Regions from separate parts of the Haloimpatiens massiliensis genome, predicted to be linked through region 3. Evidence: riboswitches for the same ligand, from Rfam matches in the RefSeq annotation. Region 3 holds a riboswitch; each other region holds the start of a gene.
What was found. Region 3 has a riboswitch for lysine ahead of kal (3-aminobutyryl-CoA ammonia lyase). Riboswitches for the same ligand answer to the same signal wherever they lie in the genome.
Positions count from the first base shown of each region.

Region 1: it holds a riboswitch for lysine, as region 3 does, so the genes downstream of both, lysA (diaminopimelate decarboxylase) here and kal (3-aminobutyryl-CoA ammonia lyase) in region 3, are expected to answer to the same signal.
Region 2: it holds a riboswitch for lysine, as region 3 does, so the genes downstream of both, C1715_RS06385 (Na+/H+ antiporter NhaC family protein) here and kal (3-aminobutyryl-CoA ammonia lyase) in region 3, are expected to answer to the same signal.

Region 1 covers NZ_LT854639.1:257,944-261,162, reverse strand. Annotated here, with positions in the region: partial or broken gene C1715_RS06625 (polysaccharide deacetylase family protein) at 50-724, opposite strand; lysine riboswitch at 1,205-1,372, shown strand; gene lysA (diaminopimelate decarboxylase) at 1,644-2,933, shown strand; gene C1715_RS06615 (bacteriohemerythrin) at 3,133-3,219, opposite strand, start outside.
Region 2 covers NZ_LT854639.1:194,926-198,144, forward strand. Annotated here, with positions in the region: gene C1715_RS06385 (Na+/H+ antiporter NhaC family protein) at 1-1,140, opposite strand, end outside; lysine riboswitch at 1,303-1,483, opposite strand; gene C1715_RS06390 (DUF2284 domain-containing protein) at 1,762-2,358, shown strand; gene C1715_RS06395 (tetratricopeptide repeat protein) at 2,355-3,219, opposite strand, start outside.
Region 3 covers NZ_LT854637.1:90,779-93,997, reverse strand. Annotated here, with positions in the region: gene kdd (L-erythro-3,5-diaminohexanoate dehydrogenase) at 1-188, opposite strand, end outside; gene kce (3-keto-5-aminohexanoate cleavage enzyme) at 202-1,023, opposite strand; gene kal (3-aminobutyryl-CoA ammonia lyase) at 1,146-1,526, opposite strand; lysine riboswitch at 1,615-1,794, opposite strand; gene C1715_RS03645 (small, acid-soluble spore protein, alpha/beta type) at 2,007-2,234, opposite strand; gene C1715_RS03640 (DegV family protein) at 2,419-3,219, opposite strand, start outside.

The DNA.
Region 1 (3,219 bases), on a different contig from region 3:
TATGCTCTAACTATATTCATTCCATTGTCAGCATATACACCAATTCTTTTTATACCGTATATATACCGTATATGCCATCGGATTTTTTACCAAGTCTACCACCTGTTGCAAGAGCCATGGTATATCCGGCTTCTTTAGCTGCTCTTATGGTATCATTATTATATTTACCACATGGATAAGCTATACAGGTTATTTTTTTATTTAATAAATTTTCTAATACTTCTTTAGAGTCTTTTAAAGTTTACAGTTGCTTTTCATAAGGAAGTCTATGTAGTTCTTGATGATTTGTAGTATGACTTTGTATGTCAATTCCATTATTTTGTAATTCTTTTATTTGTTTTGAGTTTAAGTAGGAATTATCTTTGTCTATAGAATCGGTAATTACAAATATAGTAGCATTTATGCCATATTTTTTTAGTATTGGATAAGCATTAGTATAATTATCTGCGTATCCATCATCTAGCGTTATAACTACAGATTTTTTAGGTATAGGACTGTCCTTTTCTATAAAATCATGCAATTGACTAACTGTAAGAGTCGTATAGCCATTATCTTTTATATATTTCATTTGTTCACTAAATTTTTCTTTAGGCATTCTTAAATTATTGTTTTTTTCATAGTCGATAGAATGATACATAAGTATACAGATATCTTCATTATTGTGTTTTAAGGGAATGTTTTTTGGAAAATCTTTTTCTTTTTTATTATTTAGATTATTTTTCATATCTTTTTTCACAGTATCTTTAGTATCTTTTTGTGGATTATTATTATCTTTATTTAATTTGTTTTTTTCTTCTGTTGATTTCATAGATGTTTCTTGATTATTATTGTACACAGTTTTATTATTTTTTTCTTTGCAACCGCATAGCGCTGTAATCATCACACATAACAGTATCATAAGAATTTTCTTAGAAATTTTCATTTTATTTCACCTCATTTTTATATTAAGAATCCATACTATATTAAGAATCCAAGAATATTATACTCGCAATGAACCTATCTGTGCAAATTATTCCATTTAATTAATACAATTAATATTATGTGTTATGTGCACAACTAATATTATGTAGATAAAGGAAAGGGATAAAGAGAGATAAAGGGACAGTTAAGAATTTTGTCTTGCATTCAAACAATAAATGTGATAGTATATTTTTTAATAAGTTTTAAAATTAATAAGATTAATAAAATTAAATTATAGTTAGTTACCTAGGGTAGAGGTGCTGTGTCTAATAGTAATTATTTGGAGCTGCAAGCTTTGAAGAATAATGAAAGGAGGCATGGCCGAAGAAAGTTATTAGCAAAAATGCTTTCTGGTTTTGCGTAGAATATATGTAAGACTGTCACTTAGTAAGAGTGGAGAGCTACAAGGTACACAAAGTTGCTATTTTTTTGAGTTTAATGCAATGAAGGTGTTCCTTCATTGCATTTATTTTTTGGTAAGTTAGTAAAGAAGTTAATAAAAATAATTGATAAAAAGTAATTAATAAAAACAATTAATAATATAAGATTAGAAAAATTAAATGTTAAAAATTGATTGCTAAAAGTTAATTATGAAAATTAATTACCACAAAGTAAACTTTAAGAAAAAGCAGTCATCCTGTGGTATCCTAGTCAACTAACACAAACTATAGGAGGGAATACAAATGAAAATTTTTAATGGAATGAGTGTTATTGATAACCAATTATTTATTCAAGGAATAAGTTGCGAAAAGTTAGTTGAGAAATATGGTACGCCACTTTATGTTATGGATGAAAATATGATTAGAAGAAATTGCAGAGAATTCTATAATAATTTTAGAGTTAGTCAAGGAAACAAAGTAGCATATGCAGGTAAAGCTTTTTTGACTATTGCTATGTGTCAGATAATTAATCAGGAAGGGCTTTGCCTTGATGTAGTATCTGGTGGAGAATTGTATACTGCATTTAAGAGTGGATTTCCTATGAGTAAGGTTTATTTTCATGGAAATAATAAAACTAATGAAGAAATACAAATGGGTATAAAATATGGTGTAGGGACATTTGTAGTAGATAATCTTTATGAAATGGAAAAAATAAATTATATAGCTAAAAAATATGGGGTAACTCAAAATGTTATTCTTAGAATAACACCTGGGATTGAAGCACATACCCATGATTATATAAAAACAGGGCAAGTTGATTCTAAATTTGGATTTACTATGATGAATAATGGTACAGAGGATGCTGTTAAAAAAGCAATAGAGCTGTCTAATGTGTATTTAAGGGGATTACATTGCCATATAGGATCGCAAATTTTTGATTTGCAGCCTTTTGAAGATGAAGTAGAAATAATGCTGAATATTATTAAAGGTATAAAAGAGCAATTCAATTTTGAGATAGAGGAATTGGATTTAGGAGGAGGGTTCGGAATATATTATACAGAAGGAGATGAACCTAAAACTATTAAAGAATACTGTAGTACAATTATAAATAAAGCAGAAATAACCTGTGACCAGTTAAATATAAAAAAGCCAGTGCTTGTGATAGAACCTGGCAGGAGTATAGCTGGTAATGCTGGAATTACTCTTTACACCATTGGAGCTATAAAAGACATACCAGAAATTAGAAAATATGTATCGGTGGATGGGGGTATGTCAGATAATATAAGACCAGCTCTTTATAATGCGCAATATGAATGTGTTATTGCAAATAATGTGGTTGGACAAGATAAGGAAACCGTAACTATATCAGGTAAATGCTGTGAATCTGGTGATATATTGTTAAGTAATGTCCAAGTACCTAGAGCAGAAAGTGGAGACATATTAGCTGTATTTTCTACTGGAGCTTATGGATATTCTATGTGTAGTAATTACAATAAAATACCGAAAGCTCCAGTGGTTCTTATAAAAGATAGGCAAGATAGAATTATATGCAAAAGACAATCCTATGAAGAATTGATTTCTAATGAAATATAAGTTAGGTGCCAGGCACCTGCCGATATTTGTCGATATTTATTGAAGTTATTAAGAGAGCTTAAAATAAAAAGTGAATAAAAGGCAAAAAGAAAAAGGGGACGGTTAAGAATTAATTTATTAATTCTTAACCGTCCCTATAAATAAATTTAAATTATCCCTATAAACTTTAAACTTTATGAACTTAAAAAACTTAAAAAACTTATAGATTTTTTTTAGAAGGTTCCTTTATAAGTTTATCCTTAGAAATAATGTGATTGGTTATCCAGTTAATTATGAAATTTAATAT
Region 2 (3,219 bases), on a different contig from region 3:
CTCTGAAACTGTAAATATTTTTTGCGCAACTCCCATAAATATAGCAACAATACTTGCAAATAAAGCTGATTGGAATAAAACTATACTAGCATCAGATGCGCCAAAAGCCTCCCTTATAGCTGCAAAAGATGCAGGAGCAGTATTAAATAGATCTATCAGTGCTTTATCTTCTCCTGCCATAATAGCATGATATCCATTTAAGTAAAATCCTATAAAAGCTCCAACTATTAATACTAAAATAGGTATTATTGCATTCCAAACATTTAACTTAATTCCTTCCTTAGGCTCTAATTCTTTAGAATCTATATTATCTAATTCTTCTGTTTCACTTCTATTTCTAGCATCTCTTTCAAACTTAAGCATAGAACCAAATTCTCTAAGAGTTATAGCTGTAAATACTATAAATAATAAAATTAGTATATTGTAAAATCTATATGGTATAGTAGAAATAAAAGCGTTGTATGCGTTGGTCTTTGCTCCTATTTGTTGAAAACCATCTTTTATTAAGCTAACTTCATATCCTACCCAAGTAGATATAAGAGCTATACCTGCTATAGGCGCTGCTGTAGCATCTATTATAAAAGCTAGTTTTTCTCTAGATATTTTCATCTTATCCGCCACTGGACGCATTATAGGTCCTACTATAAGTGAATTGGCATAATCATCAAAGAATACAAATATTCCTAAAATCCAAGTAATAATTTGAACACTTACAGGGGATTTTGCCTTTTTGGACAAAGATTCTGCTATAGCCTTTGCTCCACCCATTTTAGATATAAGAGCTATAAGCCCTCCTATAGTCAAACACTGGAGTATTATTCCCGCATTCCAAGGGTCTGCAAGAGATTTTAAAATCTCATTTACAACCATTAAAAATGCATTTGGTATTACAGATAAAATATTAACCCCGTTTAGTTCAAGTAAAATCGCTCCAGAAAATACTCCTAAAAATAAAGACAAAACTACATTTTTAGTTATAAATGCAAGTACTATTGCCACCACTGGTGGAACTAATGTCCAAAATCCAAATTTCTGAGCATTTAAAGCAGCTTTATCCACTTCCTCAGCAAAAACAGTTAAATTTACTGAATAAATCATAATAAATGTAATTAGTACAAATAAAAATCCTTTTCTTCTCATTTTCTTCTCCTCCTATTAGTTTTGGAAGAGAACTAGTGAACAACTAAAAAAGGCCTTGAGCTAAACTCAAGGCCGAATACACATTAGGATACGCAAGAGAACTACATACTGCAAAACAATATAAAATGTTCTCATTTAAAATTCCTTAACGCGTAAACATTGTTGACCAATAGCTCTCCACAAATAATTGCTTACTTGTGACAGTGATACACATATTTTATGTATCCCCAGCATTGAAGATTTTAAGCATCCTCTCCAAGCTTCGGCAGTATTTCCTTTCCTGCTACTTCATAGTGCTTACCTCTGTAGCAATACTCTTAAACACTGCACCTCTATTTTCACAAATATTTACTTGAAAATAATTATATTTGTTTTTATTTAAAACTTATGTAAATGCATTTACCTATGTGTTGATTATAATAAGCTTTACCATCTATGTCAAGAGTTTTTTACTTCTAGTATATTGCATTTTGCGGGTTCTGCTGACGCAGTATGACGCAAAATAGACTAGCATACTGACTTATTATTTATTTGAATGCGCCTAAAATTCTTTAATTATATATAAAAAGTAGTATACTTAATAATATACTGCTAATAAAAAATTACAAGGGGTGATTTAAAATGACTGATTTACCTATAAATTATAAAATAGTAGAAACCACCATAGATGAGCTTTTAAAATTCTTTAAAAAATCTACTATAAGAGGATATTGTAAAAGCTGTCCAAATTACCAAAAGGTTTGGTCTTGCCCACCTTATGATTTTTCTGAAGAAGAATATATAAATGAATATAAATTTGCATATATAATAGGAGCTAAATTAAATTACAGTAATATACAAGATCAGATAAATAAGCTTATTTTAAACAAATTTGATAATATTCACATATCCACAAACATATACTATTCTTTAAGAAAAATTGTTGATAAAAAAATGTTTTCTGTGGAAAATTTATTCACTGATTCCAAAATACTTCTAGGAGGTAAATGTACTTTATGCACTGAGTGTTCAAGACAAAAAAATAACCCTTGCCTCCACAAGGATAAGTTAAGATATTCCTTGGAAAGTTTGGGTTTTGAGGTTTCATCTATAACTGAAAACATTCTAAAGGATAAAATAGTATTTACAGGAGATTCTCTCCCACCATATTGTTTGTCTATATATGCTCTTTTATCAAAGAAAAAGCTTTCAATAGAAGATATTACACTACATCTTTAATAAAATAAAGTTAATTCAGGAATTTCAATAGTAGCGCTATTTGCACTTTTATATTGATCATGTATTTTCTTAATCTTTTCGAAGTTTTTTTCTATAATATCAAAGGAACTTGATGGATAACCCTTAATCTTCTTTCCACTTTCATATGCCTTATTCATAGTAGAAAATCCCTTTTCTACATCTGATGCTCCAATTATATAATAAACAGCTATATTGTTTAAAGTTAAGATATCTTCTTTATCTTCCTTATAGGCCTTATCTAAAAGTTCCTTTACCTCCTTATATTTTCCTTTATAAAAATAGAAAACTGAAAGAGTTCTATAATATTTAGTTTCTGTTGGGTTTAATTTAATACACTGCTTTAAAATTTCTTCACCCTTTGAATTATTACTATCTAGATATATAGTAGCAATATTATATTTAATTTCACTATTATCCTTTTGTAATTTTTCTGCAATTTCATAGTATTTTATAGAATTCTCTATATCTTCTTGAACACTCCAAAAATAATTTCCTGCATTCATCATTACATTATAGTTAAAAGGCTCTCTATAAAAAGCCTCAGTGTAATAGGCAACAATAGAGTTACTATTTTTATCTTCACCTAATATTTCTGGCATTAAATATCCATAATTATCTGTGTATAAAGAATTCTCATCTATAGATTTTAAACAATATTCCTTTGCTTTATCCTTTTGCCCCTTTTTTAAATAGTACCAGGCTATAGAATGATTAGCTACATAACTATCCTTATACTTTTCTTTAAGTTTTTCTTCTACCTTTTGTCCATTATGAAAATCTCCAACATTACTATATATAGATAGTTTTATCATATTATAGCTTAAGCTTTCCTTATTTATA
Region 3 (3,219 bases):
TCTATGTTTCCACCGGCTTCTTCTTCAATTTGCGTAAAACTTGCTGAGTCTATGTTTAATGATTGAACATCTACTAATATTTCATTGCTGTATATTTCCATATTGTTGTCAATTTTATAAGCCGCTTGAGTTAACACTCCTTGTGGCTCAAGTACTCTGTGAGAACCGTATTTGCATCCTTTTTTCATAATGAATCCCCCTTTATTTTTTTAATCCTAATATTTCTCTTGCTTCATCTGGTGTAGCTATTTCTCTTCCAAACTCTTTTGCAAGTCTGACAGCTTTTTCTACAAGCTCTGCATTAGATTTAGCAAGTACTCCCTTTGATAAATAAATATTATCTTCATATCCAACTCTTACGTGGCCACCCATTAGTATAGCCATCACTGCCATTGGGAATTGATTTCTCCCTATACCAGATACTGTGAATGTGGAACCTTCTGGTATACTGCCTGCCATAAATACGAGATCTCTAGGCTCTGCACTTATGCCTCCATTAACACCCATAACAAAATTAAAATGCATTGGAGTCTTTATATATCCCTTTTTACAAAGTCTTTTAGCCATATCTATCATACCTTTGTCGAAAACTTCTACCTCTGGTTTTATTCCTAGAGCTATCATTTTTTCGCCAAATTCTTTTATTGTATTTTCAGTATTTACAAATATATCATCTCCCCCAAAATTACATGTACCGCAATCTAATGTAGCCATTTCGGGATTTAACTCTGTAGGTTGAAGTCTTTCAGCATTTGTCATGCCTACAGCTCCTCCAGTAGATGGTTGTATAATTACATCTGGACATCTTTTCTTAATTTCATCTATGCATGCCTTAAATCTTTCTTTTGATTGTGTTGGTGTGCCATCATCTTCTCTGACATGTAAATGGATTATACTTGCTCCTGCTTTATAAGCCTTTTCTGCTTCATCTCCTATTTCCTGCACAGTGTAAGGTACTGCAGGATTGTGTTCCTTAGTAACTTCTGCTCCACATATAGCTGCCGTTATTATAAGTTTTTCCAATGTATACACCCCCAAATTAGTGAGCTAGTGGTCTAGTGAACCAGTGGTCTAGTAAAACTTAACCTTATAGCTAATTACTACACTGGTATACTAGCTTACTAGCATATTATTATATTATTTTTTTACTTTCTCTGTTTTTCTTTTGGAACTACGCAAGTTCCACTGGCTTTACATACAACTATCGGTTTCTCTAAAACCTCTGCTGCTGAATCATTTAAGTCTGTTCTTGGTATTATAACCTTTCTTGCTTCAAAAACCATTTTCCTTGATGTGTTTCCTTCGCTTACTATTTCTCCCTCTGCCTCTATATAATCTCCTGCATAAACTGGTGCTAGAAACTCTACACTGTCGTAAGCTCTAAATAACCCTTCATCTCCATCATGTCTTATTAATAGTTCTGTAGCCACATCTCCGAAAAGCTGTAGCATTCTTGCCCCATCTACTAGATTTCCACCATAATGAGCGTCATGACTGCTCATTCTCATTCTTATTAAAGCTTTCATTTACATACCCCCAAGAAATATTTTATTAGCACTATAAAATATAAAGAGCTATTTATGCAATGAAAAGATTATATGCTCCCCTTTTCATTACATAAATAGCTCTTCACAACAAGAGTCATGACAATTAAGAAATATTTCCACTTCTTAACCAAAGGCATACTTAAGAACAAATAAACCCTTTCGGCAGGTAAACCCTTCATTTTTAACTTTGGAGGTTCTTCTCCTTAACATTTAAAAATTACCGTAAACCCGCTCCTCTATTTATGTACATTTTTTTAAGTTTGTTTTTTAATTCACAATATTATTATAATATTACTACTTATGGTAGTCAATATATTTTTCAGAAAATTAAAATGTTTATCATTATTTAGAATACATTGATTATTAAATAAAATAAGGATATAAGCCTATGTATTATGCTTATATCCCATACTTATATATACACTGTAATTAGTGATTTTAATTCTTTATATTTTTAATTTATTTTTTTCTCATTCTTTTTTCATTAGCGCTTTCTTTTTTACCTAATTTTTTTGATTCACCATTTGCACCTATTTCCTTTGACATTTCAACTTCCATGTCTCTCATTTCTGACTTTGTTTTTGGATTTACCTTCTTGTTATCCTTATTATTTTTATTGTTTTTATGTGCCATGAATTTTGTTACAGATGATGCCAAGCAGAGTACCTGTAACATTCCTCCCTTCATTTATGATTTTTATTTTGTAGCCACTTTCTCTTATAAATATATATTCCTTGGCATTTCAACGTGACTATAAACCATTAATTTTAATTTACCCTAAAAATAAAAAAGTATACATAAAAAATAGTTGCCCTGCTTTTACATATGCTTTAGGCAACTACTATCAACATTTTAAATTATATATAATTTTCTAAATTTCTCTACCTTTTCCTATAAAACATAAAGATAGCATGTCCGGCCCTGTATGAGAGGCTATAACTGGACCTACAAAATTTATCATAGTTTCTTTAACACCAAACTCTTCTTTAACTGACTTCTCTAAATATAGTGCATCCTCTAAGCAATCTCCATGACTTATCATAATTCGCTGATCTCCAGATTCTACAATCCTTTCTTTAAACTTCTCTAAAAGGTACTTTATAGCCTTCTTTCTTCCCCGTACATTTGTAACATTTACAAGCTTTCCTTCATTGTTTATAAATATAATTGGATTTATTTTCATTAATGTACCTATGGTAGCAGCAGTAGCAGATATCCTTCCCCCATACCTTAAATGCTTCAAAGTTCCTACCATAAACCAATGATTTATATTTAATTTATTACCTTCAATCCACTTTATTATTTCTTCCTTTGAGCACCCTTTTTTCATCATTTCTACTGCATTATATACCAATATGCCTTGGCCTATACACGCACTTTTACTATCTATTATAGTAATATCTGCATCCTTGTATTCTTCCAGTACACTTTCTCTAGCCATACTAGCACTGTTTACAGTACCACTTATACCAGAAGACATGCCTATATATATAATGGACTTATTTCCCTTAACAAGCTTAGTAAAAACTTCAGTAAACTGGTATATATTCACTTGAGAAGTAGTTGGCATTTCTCCATTTCTTAATCCATCATAAAATTGTCTATAAGTAAAGGTTTTTCCAAAATCATCTTTATAGTCACATTTATTGAAATGACAAGTTAGACTTACAAA